Regions from separate parts of the Mesorhizobium sp. M0296 genome, predicted to be linked through region 2. Evidence: riboswitches for the same ligand, from Rfam matches in the RefSeq annotation. Region 2 holds a riboswitch; the other holds the start of a gene.
What was found. A riboswitch is a leader RNA that binds a small molecule or an ion and turns the genes downstream of it on or off. The one in region 2 is predicted to bind thiamine pyrophosphate.
Positions count from the first base shown of each region.

Region 1 (7,865 bases), on a different contig from region 2:
CGTGTCGCGCCATTCCTCGAAATAGCCAAAGCCCTTGTCGAGACGGCGGGTCTGGCCGCGGTCGAGCCAGATTGTGGCGCGTGACACGCGCTCGAGAAAACGGCGGTCATGCGAGATGACGACCAGTGCCGAGGAGGTGCGGGCAAGCTCCTCCTCCAGCCATTCGATGACCGAAAGGTCAAGATGATTGGTCGGCTCATCGAGGAGGAGAATGTCGGGCTCCGGCGCCATGACGCGGGCGAGGGCGGCGCGCCGCGCCTCGCCGCCGGAGAGGTCGTTCGGCCGTTCCTCGCCGGATAGGCCGAGATGCTCCATCAGGTAGGTGGCGCGGTAGGGATCGTCGGCCGGCCCGAGCCCCGCCTCGACATAGGCGCGGACAGTCGCAAAGCCGTCCATGTCGGGCATTTGCGGCAAGTAGCGCACGGTCGCCGATGGCTGGCGGAAGACTTCGCCGTCCTGCGGTTCGATCAGCCCGGCGGCGATCTTGAGGAGCGTCGACTTGCCAGAGCCGTTGCGGCCGACCAGGGCGATCTTGTCGCCAACTGAGGCTGTCAGGGCGGCACCGTCTAGCAGCGGCGTGCCGCCAAAGGTCAGCTTTATTCCGTCGAGATTGAGAAGCGGCGGCGCCATGTCAGCTTTCTGGGCTCAGCTTTCCGGAAGAGGATAGGGATGCGCGAGCAGCAGCGCGCGGCCGCTGGCCAGCGCGATTTCCAACCGGCCCCTGACCTCGTTGGAAATGGTCAGCGACGAGCCGAACGCAACCTCGACATGGTCGAGCGGCCATTTGGCGCCGGTGACTGTCAGGCCGGCGAGATCCGAAAAGCCGAGCACCGAAAACAGCGTGCCGTCGGCATAGTCGAAGTCAGTCTTTCCCGGCAGCAAGGGAATGCCTTCCTGTGCGCCGCTGGTCAAAAGCACTTCCGTCCCGCCTTCCGCCAGCCGGACGCTCAGCGCCAGATGCAGGAAGATGTGGTCGGTACGTTTGCCGCCGAAGGCGCCTGCGAGCACAAGGCTGGTCGCACCACGTTCGAGTGCGGCGGCGATAGCGAGTTCACCGTCGGTCTTGTCTTTTTCGGCGGGAAACACCTGCCGTGGCACGGCGGCCAGATCCTCCGGCAACTCGGCAGGCACCGAATCGAAATCGCCGACCCAGAGTTCCGGCCTCAGGCCCAGCATGCGGGCATGGCCGATGCCGGCATCGGCGGCGATGACACGCGAGCCTTCGACCTGGCGGTCGAGCAGCGGCGTGCGGATGAGATCGCCGCCAAGCAGGATGGTGAATGTGCTCATATCTCGTGGCCCTTACCAGCCCTGCCCCGGAAACGGAAGATGAAACGGCAGACGAAACGGAAGGCTGGGCTTTGGATGCCCGGCAAACTTCCGCTTGCGCAGCACTTCCGCCGGGCCTATGTGTCGCAACGCTCTAACGGGGTGCCGGACGCGATTTTCGCGGACCGGCTGAGAGGCAAGACTGCCAACCCGCTGAACCTGATCCGGTTTGTACCGGCGGAGGGATTAGACGTTTCGGACAGCCCGACGCCTCAATTCCTTTCAACGCGAACGAAGGAGGCGCCGATGCGCAGTTTTTTCCACTCTCTTGTCTCAATTGTCCTGCTTGCGGCATCCGCGCTCGCCTTGCCAGGGCAGGCATCGGCACAGGATAGGCTGACGGTCTATACCTATGAAAGCTTCACCGCCGATTGGGGTCCGGGACCGGCGGTGAAGAAGGCCTTCGAGGCCGAATGCAGTTGCGTCGTCGAATTCGTCTCGGTCGCCGACGGCGTGGCGCTGCTCAACCGTGTGAAGCTGGAAGGCGCCGCGACCAAGGCCGATATCGTACTTGGCCTCGATACCAATTTGACGGCGGATGCCAAGGCAACCGGCCTGTTTTCGCCGCATGGCGCAATATCGGGCGTCAGTGTGCCGGGCGGCTGGAGCGACGATATTTTTGTGCCGTTCGACTATGGCTATTTCGCCATCGTCTACGATACCGAAAAACTGAAGAGCCCGCCGAAGAGCCTCAGGGAATTGGTCGAGGGCGATGCCGGAGAGAAGATCGTCATCCAGGATCCGCGCACCTCGACGCCGGGCCTTGGCCTGCTGCTGTGGGTCAAGTCGGTCTATGGCGACAAGGCGCCGGAAGCCTGGGCCAAACTCAAGGCGAAGGTGCTGACGGTAACGCCGGGCTGGAGCGAGGCCTACGGCCTGTTCACCAAGGGCGAGGCGCCGATGGTGCTGTCCTACACCACCTCGCCGGCCTACCACATGGTCGCCGAAAACACCGAGCGCTACCAGGCGGCGTCCTTCGAGGAGGGCGAATATCTGCAGATCGAGGTTGCGGGGATCACCACCAAGGGTGCGAAGAACCCGCTGGCAGAAAAGTTCATTGCCTTCATGACCGGACCGAAATTCCAGGATGTCATTCCCGAAACCAACTGGATGTTCCCGGCCGGCAAAACCGACAAGCCGCTCAACCCGGCGTTCGACAAGCTGGTCAAGCCGACCAAGACCTTGCTGTTCAGCCCGGAAGACGTCGCGGCCAACCGCAAGGCCTGGGTCGATGAGTGGCTTGCGGCGATGAGCAAGTAGGGCTCAAGCCTCGTCGGATGTTTGCGCCAAGCCACCCCCCTCTGGCCTGCCGGCCATCTCCCCCTCAAGGGGGGAGGTCGGCAGCTTTGTCGCCTCTCCTCGTCCTGCCACTTGTGAGATTGGCGAAGGCGGCTGAGTGCGCAATCCCCCCCCTTGAGGGGGAGATGGCCGGCAGGCCAGAGGGGGGTGGGCTCGGCCATTGTCAGGTGTTTCCTTCGATCAACACCTGTCGTAGCGTCGGGTAGCGCGACATGCGTACGCGTCATCCGGCCGATCCCCGCGTCACTGCCGGCATCGTCGCGCTCGCCGCCATCGCGCTGCTGATCGGCGGTGCATTCGCCGGGCTCGTCGTCGAAGCCACACGCGACCTGTCCGGCGCCGCCGCCGCTTTCGATTCCTATCTCTTGCGCGTCGTCCGTTTCACGCTCTGGCAGGCTCTGCTGTCGACCCTGCTCTCCGTCGCACCGGCGCTGTTTGTCGCGCGTGCACTGTCGCGGCATCCACAGCTTTTCGGGCGAGGCTTCATCCTGCAGCTTTTCGCCGTGCCGCTGGCGCTGCCGGCCATTGTTGCCGCACTCGGTGTCTTGGCGCTCTATGGCCGCGCCGGCTATTTTGCCGGCACGCTGGGCGCGCTAGGCGGCCAGAGCTGGCCCGGCATCTATGGCCTGTCGGGCATACTCGTCGCCCATGTCTTCTTCAACCTGCCGCTAGCGACGCGGCTGTTCCTGGAGGCGTTGCAGACCGTGCCGGCCGACCAATGGCGGCTGGCGAGCCAGCTTGGCATGGGTGCTGCGCCGGCCTTCCGGCTGATCGAATGGCCACCGCTGCGTGCGGTCTTGCCCGGCGTTGCCGGGCTCGTTTTCATGCTGTGCATCACCTCCTTCACCATCGTGCTTACGCTCGGCGGCGGACCCAGCGCGACGACGCTCGAGGTTGCCATATACCAGGCGCTGCGTTTTGACTTCGACCCGGCGCGGGCGGTGACGCTGACCCTGCTGCAGATTGCCCTGACCTTCGTCGTCGTGCTGGCCTTGACGCGGCTCGGCGCCAATATGGTCGGGGATGCCAATCTGCCGGTGGCGCCGCGCCGGTATTTTTCAGCCGGTGCGGCCGAGACCGTGCTGAACGCATTGGCGATCGGGCTCGCACTGCTGTTTGTCGCCGGGCCGATGGCGGCCACGTTGGCAGCCGGGCTTGGCGCCGATCTCGGCCGCCTGGCCGGCGAGAGCGCGGTGCGGCAAGCGACGGCGACCAGTGCCGTGCTCTCCCTCCTATCGGCGCTGCTCTCTGTGGCGTTGTCGCTGTCGCTGGTCATGGCGCGCCGGGCGCTGGCGCTCACCCGGCGGCAGGGCCGGCGGACACTGCTCGAACATCTGGCCGACACCGGTGCGGGGTTCGTCCTGGTGGTGCCGCCCATCGTCATCGGCGCCGGCTGGTTCCTGCTCTTGCGCACCGTCGGCGATGTCTTTGCGATTGCCCCTGTCATGGTGGTTGCGGTCAATGCGGTGATGGCGATGCCGTTCGCCATCCGCGCCATCCGCCCTGCCTATGACGCGGCGAGCGAACGCCACGAACGGCTCTGCGCACAGCTTGGTATCTCGGGCTGGAACCGGTTGCGGCTGGTCGACTGGCCGTCGCTGCGGCGGCCGCTCGCCACCGGCTTCGCTTTCGCCATGGCGCTGTCGCTCGGCGATCTCGGCGTCATTGCGCTGTTCGGCAGCGATTCCGTGCAGACCTTGCCCTATCTGCTGCTGGCGCGCATGGGCAGTTACCGCACCGAGGATGCCGCCGGCCTGGCGCTGCTGCTCGGCCTTGTCTGCCTGGCGCTGGTGTTGGCCGCGGACTGGCTGGGAAGGGGCGAGAAATCATGATGCCGACCAGCCCGGAACAGTCCATTTCGGTGGAAAAAGGCGCGGCCGTACGACTCGATAATGTCTCGTTCAGCTATGGTGAAACGCCGCTTATATTCGATGTCGATTTCCCGGCGTCGGAAATCACCGCCATTATGGGGCCGAGCGGTTCGGGAAAGTCGACGCTGCTCAATCTGGTGGCCGGCTTCGAGACGCCGCGGTCAGGCCGCGTGCTGATCGGCGGCGCCGACGTCAGCACTGCGCCGCCATCAGCGCGGCCGGTATCGATGGTGTTCCAGGAAAACAACCTGTTTGCCCATCTTTCCGTCGAGCAGAATGTCGGGCTCGGCCGCTCGCCTTCGCTCAGGCTGAGCGAGGCTGACCGCGCCGCAATCGCCGCAGCGCTGAAGCGCGTCGGCCTTGCCGGCAAGGAAAGCCGGCTGCCGCGCGAACTCTCCGGCGGCGAGCGGCAGCGCGTCGCGCTCGCCCGGGTCCTGGTGCGCGACCGGCCGGTGTTGTTGCTCGACGAGCCGTTCGCTTCGCTCGGACCGGCACTGCGCGACGACATGCTCGACCTGGTGGCCGACGTCCATTCGGAGCAGCGCATGACGGTGCTATTCGTCACGCACCAGCCGGACGATGCGCGCCGTATCGGCCAAAACATGGTTTTCCTGGATGGTGGCACGGTTGCCGCGACGGGCACCGCGGCCGATTTTTTCGTCGGGGCTGGACCGGAGGCATTCCGACGCTATATCGGCTCGGGTCCGTTTGCGGTTGGATCACGAGATGTTGCCCGGAAGCGGACATAATTTATGGTCAAACCGGCGGAAGGCGAAGCGGCGCTTGCTTGCCATGGTCGAGGTAGTGTGGCTAGGTCCGCCAGGAGCTGGTCCGGCCTAGACTGTGATTTGCCCTTGCTGCCTCGTATCTGTCGGACGCACGAAGGACGCCGTAGCACTTGATTTTGCGCGTGATGCTTTCCGGAAATCGCGTCCGATTTTCGCGGTCACGTGCCAGGACTTGAAAGGAAGCCGATCTGCCGACCGGCATCGACAATCGGAGGGTGAAACCGCTGGCGCGCTTTCTGGCGCTGGCCGGTCTCGCTGTGGCGCTGGCAAGCTGCCAGATGTTCACGCCTCCCGACGTGCAGGAATCAGGCTTCCAGCCCTCCGACAAGCCGATCACGGTCGATAATGTCGCCGCCAACGGCAAGCTCGCTCAACTGGCGAAGGCCCAGCACCCGCGCATCCTCGCCACCTATGGCGGCGAGTATTCCGACCCCAAGCTCGAGCGCATGGTGGCCAAGATCGTCGGCAGACTGACCGTGGTGTCGGCCAACCCAACCCAGACCTACCGCATCACCATCCTCAACTCGCCCAACGTCAATGCCTTCGCGCTGCCGGGCGGCTATCTCTACATCACCCGCGGGCTGCTGGCGCTGGCCAACGATTCCGCCGAGCTTGCCGCCGTCATCGCGCATGAGATGGGCCACGTTACCGCCAACCACGGCCTGCAGCGCCAGCAGCTGGAAGCCGAAGAGGGGTTGGCGACCAAGGTCGTTTCGGACGTGCTCGGCGACAACCCGACGGCCAAGGCGGCGCTGATCCGCGGCAAGCTGAGGCTGGCCCAGTTCTCGCGCAATCAGGAGCTGGAGGCCGACGCCATCGGCATCAAGTCGATCGGCGAAGCCGGTTTCGATCCCTACGCCGCCGGCCGCTTTCTGCAGTCGATGTCGGCCTATACCGATTTTCGCTCGATCAGCGGCGCTACCGACGCCAGCCTCGACTTCCTGGCGACGCACCCCAACACGCCGCAGCGTATAGACCTCGCGCAGCGCCACGCCCGCCAGTTCGGCGCGCCCGGTGTCGGGTCGCGCGACCGCGATTCATTTCTTGCCGGCGTAGACGGGCTGCTTTACGGCGACACGCCGGAGGAAGGCTATGTGCGCGGCGAAACCTTCCTGCACCCTGGCCTCGGCGTGTCGTTCTCGGTGCCCAACGGTTTCGTCATCGACAATTCGGCGGCGGCGGTGACGGCGACCGGCCCGGGCGACATGGCGATCCGCTTCGACGGCGTTTCGATCGACAAGAACCGCTCGCTGACCGACTACATCCGCAGCGGTTGGGTTGCCGGCCTCGACGACAGCAGCGTGCGCCAGGAGACGATCAACGGCAACGAAGCGGCAACCGCGCATGCCGGCGCCGATGGCTGGCAATTCGACATTGCGGTGATCCGCGCCGGCGGCCAGGTCTACCGCTTGCTGACTGCTGCACCGTCGGCCAGCACCTCGCTGAGCACGGTGGCGCGCTCGGTCAGCGGCTCGTTCCGCATCCTGAGTGCTGCCGAGAAGGCGGCGTTGAAGCCGCTGCGTATCCGCATCGTCACGGTGCAGCCCGGCCAGACAATGGGCTCCCTGGCCGCACAGATGGTCGGCGTCGACCGCAAGCTGGATTTGTTCAGGGTGCTCAACGCGCTGTCGCCGGGTGCCGCGGTTTCGGCCGGCGACAAGGTCAAGATCGTCACCGACAAATAGCAGCCGACGCGATTCAGGCTGCGAGAAATTCCGGATTCTGCTTTACCAGCGCCGCCTTGAGCTTTTCCATGGCGCGCGCCTCGATCTGCCGGACACGTTCCTTGGAGATGCCGAGGGTCTCGCCGAGCGCTTCGAGCGTCGCGCCCTCGTCGCTCAGCCGGCGTTCCTCGATAATCCTGAGCTCGCGCGCATTGAGAGCGCCGAGTGCCGTCTTCAGCCACACCGAGCGGCGTTCGACGTCGATCGTATCGCCGACGACCTCATCGGGCAGCGGGTCATCCGAAACCAGGAACTCCATCCGCTCGGTTGCGCCCGCATCGTCGGCTAGCGGCGTGTTGAGCGAGCTGTCCGGCGCCGAAAGGCGGGAATCCATCATCGCCACATCGGCCTCCGATACCCCGAGAGCCGCCGACACTTCGCGGTAGAGCGTGGCATTCGACATCTGCTCGGCGCCGTTTGCCAGGCGGGCGCGCAGGCGCCGCAGGTTGAAGAATAGCGCCTTTTGCGCCGAGCTAGTGCCGCCGCGCACGATCGACCAGTTGCGCAGGATATAGTCCTGCATCGAGGCGCGAATCCACCAAGTCGCGTAGGTCGAGAACCGCACCTCGCGCTCGGGCTCGAAACGGGCCGCTGCCTCCAGCAGCCCGACATGGCCTTCCTGGATCAGGTCGCCCAGCGGAAGGCCGTAGTGGCGAAACCGCGACGCCATGGAAATGACCAACCGCATATGCGCGACGGTGATGCGGTGCAGCGCGTGCTGGTCATTGTTTTCCTTCCAGCGCAGCGCCAGGAGATGCTCTTCGTCACGTTCCAGATAAGGGGCTTTCATCGCCGCGCGAACCATGGTCCGTCCTGCACTGTCTTCCATCATGCCGCGCTCCTGCTCCAGGCGT
Region 1 is NZ_JAMYRZ010000003.1:256,751-264,615, forward strand. Features, by position in the region: gene NKI97_RS05475 (ABC-F family ATP-binding cassette domain-containing protein) at 1-630, opposite strand, end outside; gene NKI97_RS05480 (thiamine diphosphokinase) at 646-1,290, opposite strand; TPP riboswitch at 1,418-1,532, shown strand; gene thiB (thiamine ABC transporter substrate binding subunit) at 1,576-2,589, shown strand; gene thiP (thiamine/thiamine pyrophosphate ABC transporter permease) at 2,841-4,460, shown strand; gene thiQ (thiamine ABC transporter ATP-binding protein) at 4,457-5,248, shown strand; gene NKI97_RS05500 (M48 family metalloprotease) at 5,503-6,972, shown strand; gene NKI97_RS05505 (RNA polymerase factor sigma-32) at 6,986-7,843, opposite strand.
Region 1: it holds a riboswitch for thiamine pyrophosphate, as region 2 does, so the genes downstream of both, thiB (thiamine ABC transporter substrate binding subunit) here and thiC (phosphomethylpyrimidine synthase ThiC) in region 2, are expected to answer to the same signal.

Region 2 (7,865 bases):
TCCACGATCAGCGGGACATCAGGGAAATGTCCGCGCATCGAGCGCAGCGCCATGATGTTGACCGGCCCGAGGGCGGAACCGATCGGTGCGCACCAGGGCATCAAGACCTTGCAGCCCGCCGCAAGCAGCCGCTCGGCGACGACAAGGTCGTCGGTTGTATACGGGAACACCGCAAAACCGTCCTCGCACAGGATGCGGGCGGCTTCGAGCAGACCGAACACGTCCGGCTGCAGCGTGTCGTGATTGCCGATCACTTCGAGCTTGATCCAGGGCGTGCCGAAGACTTCGCGCGCCATTTGTGCGGTCGTGACCGCTTCCTTGACGGAGTGGCAGCCAGCAGTGTTGGGCAGGATTCTGACACTAAGCGAGCGGATCAACGACCAGAATTTTTCGCCAGCCCTGCCGCCTGCCATTTCACGGCGCAACGAGACGGTCACCACCGCCGTGCCCGAAGCCCTGACTGCATAGGCAAGGATGGCCGGCGAAGGATATTGAGCCGTGCCAAGAAGCAGGCGCGACGGAAGCTCGGCTCCATAAAGCTCGATCATGGCCTAGCCGCCCTGCATGGGCGAGAGGATTTCAATCCGGTCGCCGTCGTTCAACTGGAATTCCGCCCGGTTGGCTTTGTGCACGAGGTCATTGTTGACGGCCGTCGCCAGCCAATCGCCCTCATAGTCAAGCGCGGCAAGCAGCGCCTCCAGCGTTGTGGCGGCAACCTCATGCGCTTCGCCGTTGACCATCAGTTTCATGAGCAAGCTCCTTGGTTCTGTCTTGAGTGAAAACCAGATCGGCAGCCTGGCGCGCCATGGCGGGAGCCAGGAGAAAACCGTGACGATAGAGCCCGTTGATCGCGATGATTTCACCCTTGATTTCGACGCGCGGCAAATTGTCGGGAAAGGCTGGGCGGACGCCGACACCGGTTTCAACGATCTCGGCCTCGCCAAAGGCCGGGTGGAGGGCATAGGCGGTACCCAGCAGTTCCATCATCGAACGCGCCGTAACCGGTCCGACGGACTGGCTTTCAATCATCGTCGCACCAATCATGAAACGGTGGTCGGTGCGCGGCACTGCATAGAGTGGAAAGCGCGGATGCAGCAGCCTGACGGGGCGCGACAGCGAGATATCAGGGATACGCAGGGTGAGCATTTCGCCGCGAACGCCGCGCAGCCAGTCATTTTGCGCCGCCATTCCTGTACAGTCGATCTGACGATCGAAACCAAAAACATGCTGGGCGTCGGCGCCGAAGCGGAACTCGACCCCCGTGGCCGCGAGCTTATCATGAAGTGCTGCCATCGCCTGGCGCGGATCAAGATGGCCCTCAGCGGGGAAGAGCAATCCGCGGCGGAAGCGGCCGGCTAAGTCGGGCTCCAGCAAGGCAATTTCATCTTCCTCGACGCGCCGATAGCCCGTCGTGCGGCTGGCGAACCGGTCGAGCTCGCCCGCATCGCGCGGCGCGGCCACGACCAGCGTTCCGGCCCGCGTCACCTGGCCGGGCGTTGCGGCATCCCACCAGTCGGCGGCACCGCGCCCGAGATCCAGCACCGGCTGCTCGGCGCTTTCACGCTCGCACCATGGCGCCAGCATGCCGCCGGCGAACCACGACGCATTGCCCCCAAGGGCAGGCCTTATCTCGGCAACGGTAACCGCCGCGCCGCGTGCGGCGAACTCGAAGGCGGCGGTGAGGCCGGCGACGCCGGCCCCTTTGACCAAGACCCTCATGATCGCTCACGTGGCTGAGGTATGAGCGGTGCGCCGGTCTCGTCCGCCGGCACGTAGAGATCGCCGCCCTCGCGGTATTTCGCCGCCATCGCCGCCATGCCCTCTTTCTGTGCCTCGGCGCGGATGTCGTGAGAGATACGCATCGAGCAGAATTTCGGTCCGCACATCGAGCAGAAATGCGCCACCTTGTGCGCCTCCTTGGGCAAGGTCTGGTCGTGGAAGGACCGCGCGGTTTCCGGGTCGAGCGACAGATTGAACTGGTCCTCCCAGCGGAACTCGAAGCGCGCGCGGGAAAGCGCATCATCCCTGACTTTCGCTGCCGGATGGCCCTTCGCCAGGTCGGCGGCGTGGGCGGCTATCTTGTAGGTGATCACGCCGATCTTGACGTCGCTGCGATCGGGAAGGCCGAGATGCTCCTTGGGCGTGACGTAGCAGAGCATGGCGGTGCCGAACCAGCCGATCATCGCGGCGCCGATGCCTGAGGTGATGTGGTCGTAGCCCGGCGCGATGTCGGTCGTCAGCGGTCCAAGCGTATAGAACGGCGCCTCGCCGCAGACGGCGAGTTGCTTGTCCATGTTCGCCTTGATTTTGTGCATCGGCACGTGGCCAGGCCCCTCGATCATCACCTGGCAATCCTTCGCCCAGGCGATCTGCGTCAGCTCGCCGAGCGTTCCAGCTCGGCGAACTGCGCCGCGTCGTTGGCATCGGCGATCGAGCCTGGACGAAGGCCGTCGCCGAGCGAGAAGGAGACGTCGTAGGCTCTGGCGATGTCGCAGATCTCGGCGAAGTGCTCGTAGAGGAAGCTTTCCCGGTGATGGTGCAGGCACCATTTGGCCATGATTGAGCCGCCGCGCGAGACGATACCCGTCACCCGGTCGACGGTCAGCGGGATGTAATGCAGCCGCACGCCGGCGTGGATGGTGAAATAGTCGACGCCTTGCTCGGCCTGTTCGATCAGCGTGTCGCGGTAGACCTCCCAGGTCAGATCCTCGGCAATGCCGCCGACCTTTTCGAGCGCCTGGTACAGCGGCACCGTGCCGATCGGCACCGGCGCGTTGCGGACGATCCAGTCGCGGATGTTGTGGATGTTGCGGCCGGTCGACAGGTCCATCACCGTATCGGCGCCCCAGCGGATCGCCCACACCATCTTTTCGACCTCTTCCGCCATCGACGATGTGACGGCGGAGTTACCGATATTGGCGTTGATCTTGACCAGGAAATTGCGGCCGATGATCATTGGCTCGCTCTCGGGATGGTTGATGTTGGCGGGAATGATCGCCCGTCCGCGCGCCACCTCGTCACGCACGAATTCGGGCGTGACGAAATCGGGCAGTGTCGCGCCGAAAGCCTCGCCGTCGCGCTCAAGCTTGCCGTGCAGGATCTCGCGACCAAGGTTCTCGCGGATGGCGACGAACTCCATTTCGGGTGTGATGATGCCTGCGCGCGCGTAGGCAAGCTGCGTCACCGCCTTGCCTGCTTTGGCCCTGAGCGGTCGGTGGCGGATGGGAAATTCCGGCGTCAGGCGTTCGCCCGTCGCGAATCCGTTGTCCTCCGGCCGGACATGGCGACCGTCACCGGCCTCGACATCGCCACGCGCCAAGATCCATTCGTGGCGAAGCCGGGCCAGGCCCTTTTCAATGCTGGTTTCGACAGTCGGGTCGGTATAGGGGCCGGACGGATCGTAGACGGTGACGGGCGGCTCGCCGGCTGTCGGATGGACGGAGATTTCGCGCATCGGCACCCTGAGCTGCGGGTGGATGGTACCGGATTTGTGGATTTTGCGTGAGGCAGGCAGCGGTCCCGTCGAGACGGCGGGGGTGAGGGCATTCATCTTGAGGCTCCTTTGCTCGTTGCATTGGAGACCCAGTTCTGTGCCGGAAGGATGAAAAGACGCTTTGGTCGACCTGCTCGAAACAGGACCTCGGGCGTGAACTCCCGCAAAGCGCTTGCACCGTCCCTACGCCAGTATGAACTGGATCAGGTTCAACGGGTCACTGCGCCGCGAAAGCCAGCAGTATCTCAGCCCCTTGCCGGGACTCCCCTGGTGAATGCGTGAGGTTGGACGGGACGGCTCCGGTTTGTCAAGCGCGTTCTGGCCGCGGCTGATCGGCGGCCGGTCAGACCGTGCGGAAAAAATCGTGCATGTCTCGGCGACAAGTCAAGCGTCGGAGATGAAGGCAGGGACAAGGGAATCGCAAACCGTCGGACTAAAAATCGATCCTGATGATCACACCTTCAATGGGCACCAAAGGTTTGCGCGTAGATCGCCTCGATTTTTCCTGCCTCGTCACTGGTCAGCGCGGCGAATTCCTTTTCGCGCGCGCGATTCGATAGATGTCCATCATTCTGGTGAAGAAAACGGAAGAGCAGATCGGTCAACCGCTCGGGCATGTCGATAAAGGCGTCCACCTGCTGCCGGAACTGATCGTAGCGCTGCAGAAATGCGGTTTCCTCGGGAAGGTCCCGTTCGATCGTCCGCTGAACGCAGGCATAGAGGAATTCGGCGTGCGGGGTTGCATCGAAGAACCGGTAGAAATCACCGGTGTCATTCAGCACCCGGACGTTGAATTGCGGCGTCGGTTCCCATTCCACCAACGGCAGAAGGCGCTGCGAATAGCTCTCGAGCACGCCCCTGTACTCGTTGATCTGGTCCAGGATCGCGGCCGAGACGGGAAAGACCACTCCCGGCGGATTGAAGCCGCGCATGGCAAGGACGTGGTGGATTAGGTAGCGGTGAATGCGGCCGTTTCCGTCCTCGAATGGGTGAATGTAGACAAAGCCGAAGGCGAGGATTGCGGCGGCTACGACTGCATCAAGCTTTTGCGCGGGGCCCTGATCGAACGCTGCCATTCCATCGATTAGCCGCGGCAGGTCCTCGGGCCGAGCGCCGATGTGATCGGGCAAGGGCGTGCCGTTGTCTCGGTCATGCTCGCCGACGAAACCTCCTTCTTTTCGGAAGCCAAGTCTTACGAAACGGGCGTCGCCAAGTACAATTCTTTGCAGACGCAGCAGCTCATCGCGATCGATCGGCCAGCGGCCGGCTTCGCCGATGGCGCGGCCCCAGCGCTGGATGCGATCTTGCGGCGGGTGCTCGCCCTCGATCGCATAGCTTGATCGCGAGTCTTTGAGCAAAAGAAAGGCGGCGGTCCGAGCAAGGAGGTCGCGCGGCACGTCCGCTACGATTGCCTCCGCGCGCCGCGGTAGTTCAAGGCCGATGAATTTTTCCAGAATCTTGGTGCGGAACACCAGAGGGCAGAACTCACGCGTGCCGGGGAGATTGTCCCTTACGCGGTAGCGCGAAGCGGTCTTGTCGGGTCCGGGCCACTGCAGCTCGGGATCGAGAACCGGAATGTATCGTCCGGCCGCCGCGTCCGGCAGATCGATACGCGCGCCCCTCAGCCATTCATATAAAAACCAGATGCGGCGGGCATAACTGCCGGTCGGGCTTTCACGGACCAGCGCCTCGATCGGCGCGGGACCGGTCACTTGGAACAGCCGCTTGAGGACGGCAAGGTCCAGTCCCTCGTACTTGAGCGCAAAGGTCAGGTGGCCCTCGAGGGTAGGATTTGGGGCGTGGCGGGGGGTCATGATCCGCCAGCCATCCCGTTCGGTAATGCGATGATGCTCGCCAGTGGCGAACAACCTACGGGGCAAGGGCACGGCGAGCCTGTAGGCTCCGATCAGGGCGCTGTACCCGGCCGGGGTCGCCGTTTCAGGAAGGCGGAGTTCCTGAAAAACGGTAACAGGACCTGAAAATTGGTGCTGTTGCACCGCAGGCATGAAAAGCGAATCCTTCCATCGAATTTTGGTTTAGCCGGCCAAATCCTATGAAAAATGATCCTATTCCATGAAAATTGATGCTACAAGACAAATTTTCCGAAAACCGATTCTAAGACGGTGCTGAAGTCGATCAAGCAAGAACTCCGCCACCGGCTCAAGGAAGCGACTTCAGACAAAAAGGTGAGTCCAGGAACCGCCATTCGCCCGTCTCTTAGTCACGAGGCCGGCACGGATGGCCCGCCTTACGTCGAGCCGGATTGCTCGAGGAGCAGCGCGCCGTTCGGGGCTCACTCATAGAGCGCTCCGGCGCGCGATCCCGATTTGATAGCCGCGATCACGCTCGCGACTGATCTTGGTGACGTGGCGGCGTCGGAGTAGAAAAGTGATGCAGGATCTCGGTGGCGTCGTGTGTGTGTGTGTGTGACCTGAAGTGAGTTCTCTGCGGTATGGGGCGGCACGCAGCGCGCGCGTCTTCTCGGCAAACAGATCGACGAAGCGGCACCGAAGGGAAGTTCCTGGCATTCATTCTCGCCATCGCTGCCCCAATTTGCCGACCGGACTGCCGATCGATCTCGCCCAATACTTTGCGCGCGCAAGAGCCGAAGCTGAACTGGGCGGCACCTGCTCATTCGGGAGCTAACTCATGCTTGGCGCGCTAGCCCGAGAGAGCTGTGCCTGATCGAATGCGTGAAATCGTAGCTCGGGGTGGAGAGGCTGACGCGGTCATCTGTCACCCGCCTTCGGGCTGTAACGGAAAGCGCGACATCGTCTCCAATGCTCGTTCCCCACGTCGAGGGGCCCAGCGGCTTGGCTGCGGGGGGACTGTCAGCTAGTGGCCGCCTTGACGACCAGCGAGCGTAAGAGGAGGCCCTGTGCTGGCTGACGAAAACTTGCGAGCAAAGCCACGGAAAAGCATCATTCGAACGAACTCTTTCGTCGAGACGAGGAGGGCAGTGAGGCGGTAGCCGCCGCTTTGAAGCTCTCCGGCAGCTGCTACGCTGGTCGTTCAGAGGGTCGCAGCTGCGCTTGCGCCGTCATATCAGATAAGTCTAATATGATCCGCGCCTGGCCATCGAACGCCGCGGCGCCCTCGGGTCGGCGCTATTCATCGGGTGGGCATGTCGGGCACGCAAGGGAGGACGAAATGAGACTGGTTCAGTCATTTGCATTTGCTGCTGTGCTGCTTCTTTCGTCTGCATTGTCTGCGGCCGCCCACTCGGCTCGTGAGGACATCGAAGCGGCGTTGGTAAAATTCATGGACGCCTTCAACAGCGGAAACGCAGCAGCGGTAGGTCAAATGTATACCGACGATGCCGCCCTGCTGCCACCCGACGGCAAACGCGTCGATGACCGCAAGGGCGTGGAAGAATTCTGGCAGGGCGCAATCAAGGCCGGGATGAAGAATCTCACCCTGAAGGCGCTGGAAGTGGAAGGGAGCGGGAATCTCGCCTACGAAGTTGGCGCATTTACGCTCGGTGTGCCGAGCAAAGGCGGCGCCCTCTCCACCGTCGCGGGCAAGTATCTCGTCGTCTGGAAAAGGGCGACGACGGGACATGGCGCCTACATCGGGACATCTGGAACTTAGGTGCGGCCGAATAGGGATAGATATCCAGGCCCTCATCGACTGTCTTGCGAAGGGTAGGGCGGCTGTATTGACCGGGATCTGGTGCTCTATTGCCAGCGCTGTCGAGTGGCAGGACGATGGGACCGGCTAACCGCGCGGTATAGCTTCGGTCTGGCGCGCTTTCCAATGGATTTGCCGCCAATTTGGCGGATCGCTGATCAGTCGCGGTGATTGCGACCACGTCACCAATTCCAATTCCCCGCTTCATGAAACGAGTCTGGAGCGTGCTTAAGCAAGGGATTGCTAATGTGCGAGACAGCACGCTTCGCTCTAGCGGGTATGGCCCAGCGGCTTGGTTGAGGGGGGACTAGCAGCTAGAGGCCGCTGGGCCTTGACCAGCAGCATGCTTAAGAGGAGGCGCTGGCTGGCTGGCCAAAAACTTGCGCTCAAGGCAACGCAAAAGCATCATTCGAACGGACACTGCCCGCCAGAAGCTTATTCGAGCGAATACCACCATGGAATGCAAGCCCAGCAACCGGATTCACCAAACATCGCATCAGGACCTGCGCTTGCCTGTCCATGGCCGCGCCAGTCCTTCGGCATTCAGCATTGCGACGCGGAGCAGCCAGCCGACCCATTATAGACCGCGACGGACGGTGATTAGGGCCAGCGCGGCGATAGGCAGCGAGCGTAACCATTGGCGTAAGTGGAGTGTTTCACGATCTCAATTGGTTGGCTCCGCCAGGTTTCCAGCTGGCTGCCACCGGGCACGTGCCAGCTGGAGTAAACAATGAAATATTCG
Region 2 is NZ_JAMYRZ010000035.1:52,349-60,213, reverse strand. Features, by position in the region: gene NKI97_RS27025 (thiazole synthase) at 1-548, opposite strand, end outside; gene thiS (sulfur carrier protein ThiS) at 552-749, opposite strand; gene thiO (glycine oxidase ThiO) at 718-1,719, opposite strand; partial or broken gene thiC (phosphomethylpyrimidine synthase ThiC) at 1,716-3,550, opposite strand; TPP riboswitch at 3,656-3,772, opposite strand; gene NKI97_RS27005 (Fic family protein) at 3,955-5,499, opposite strand; gene NKI97_RS27000 (YybH family protein) at 6,644-7,084, shown strand.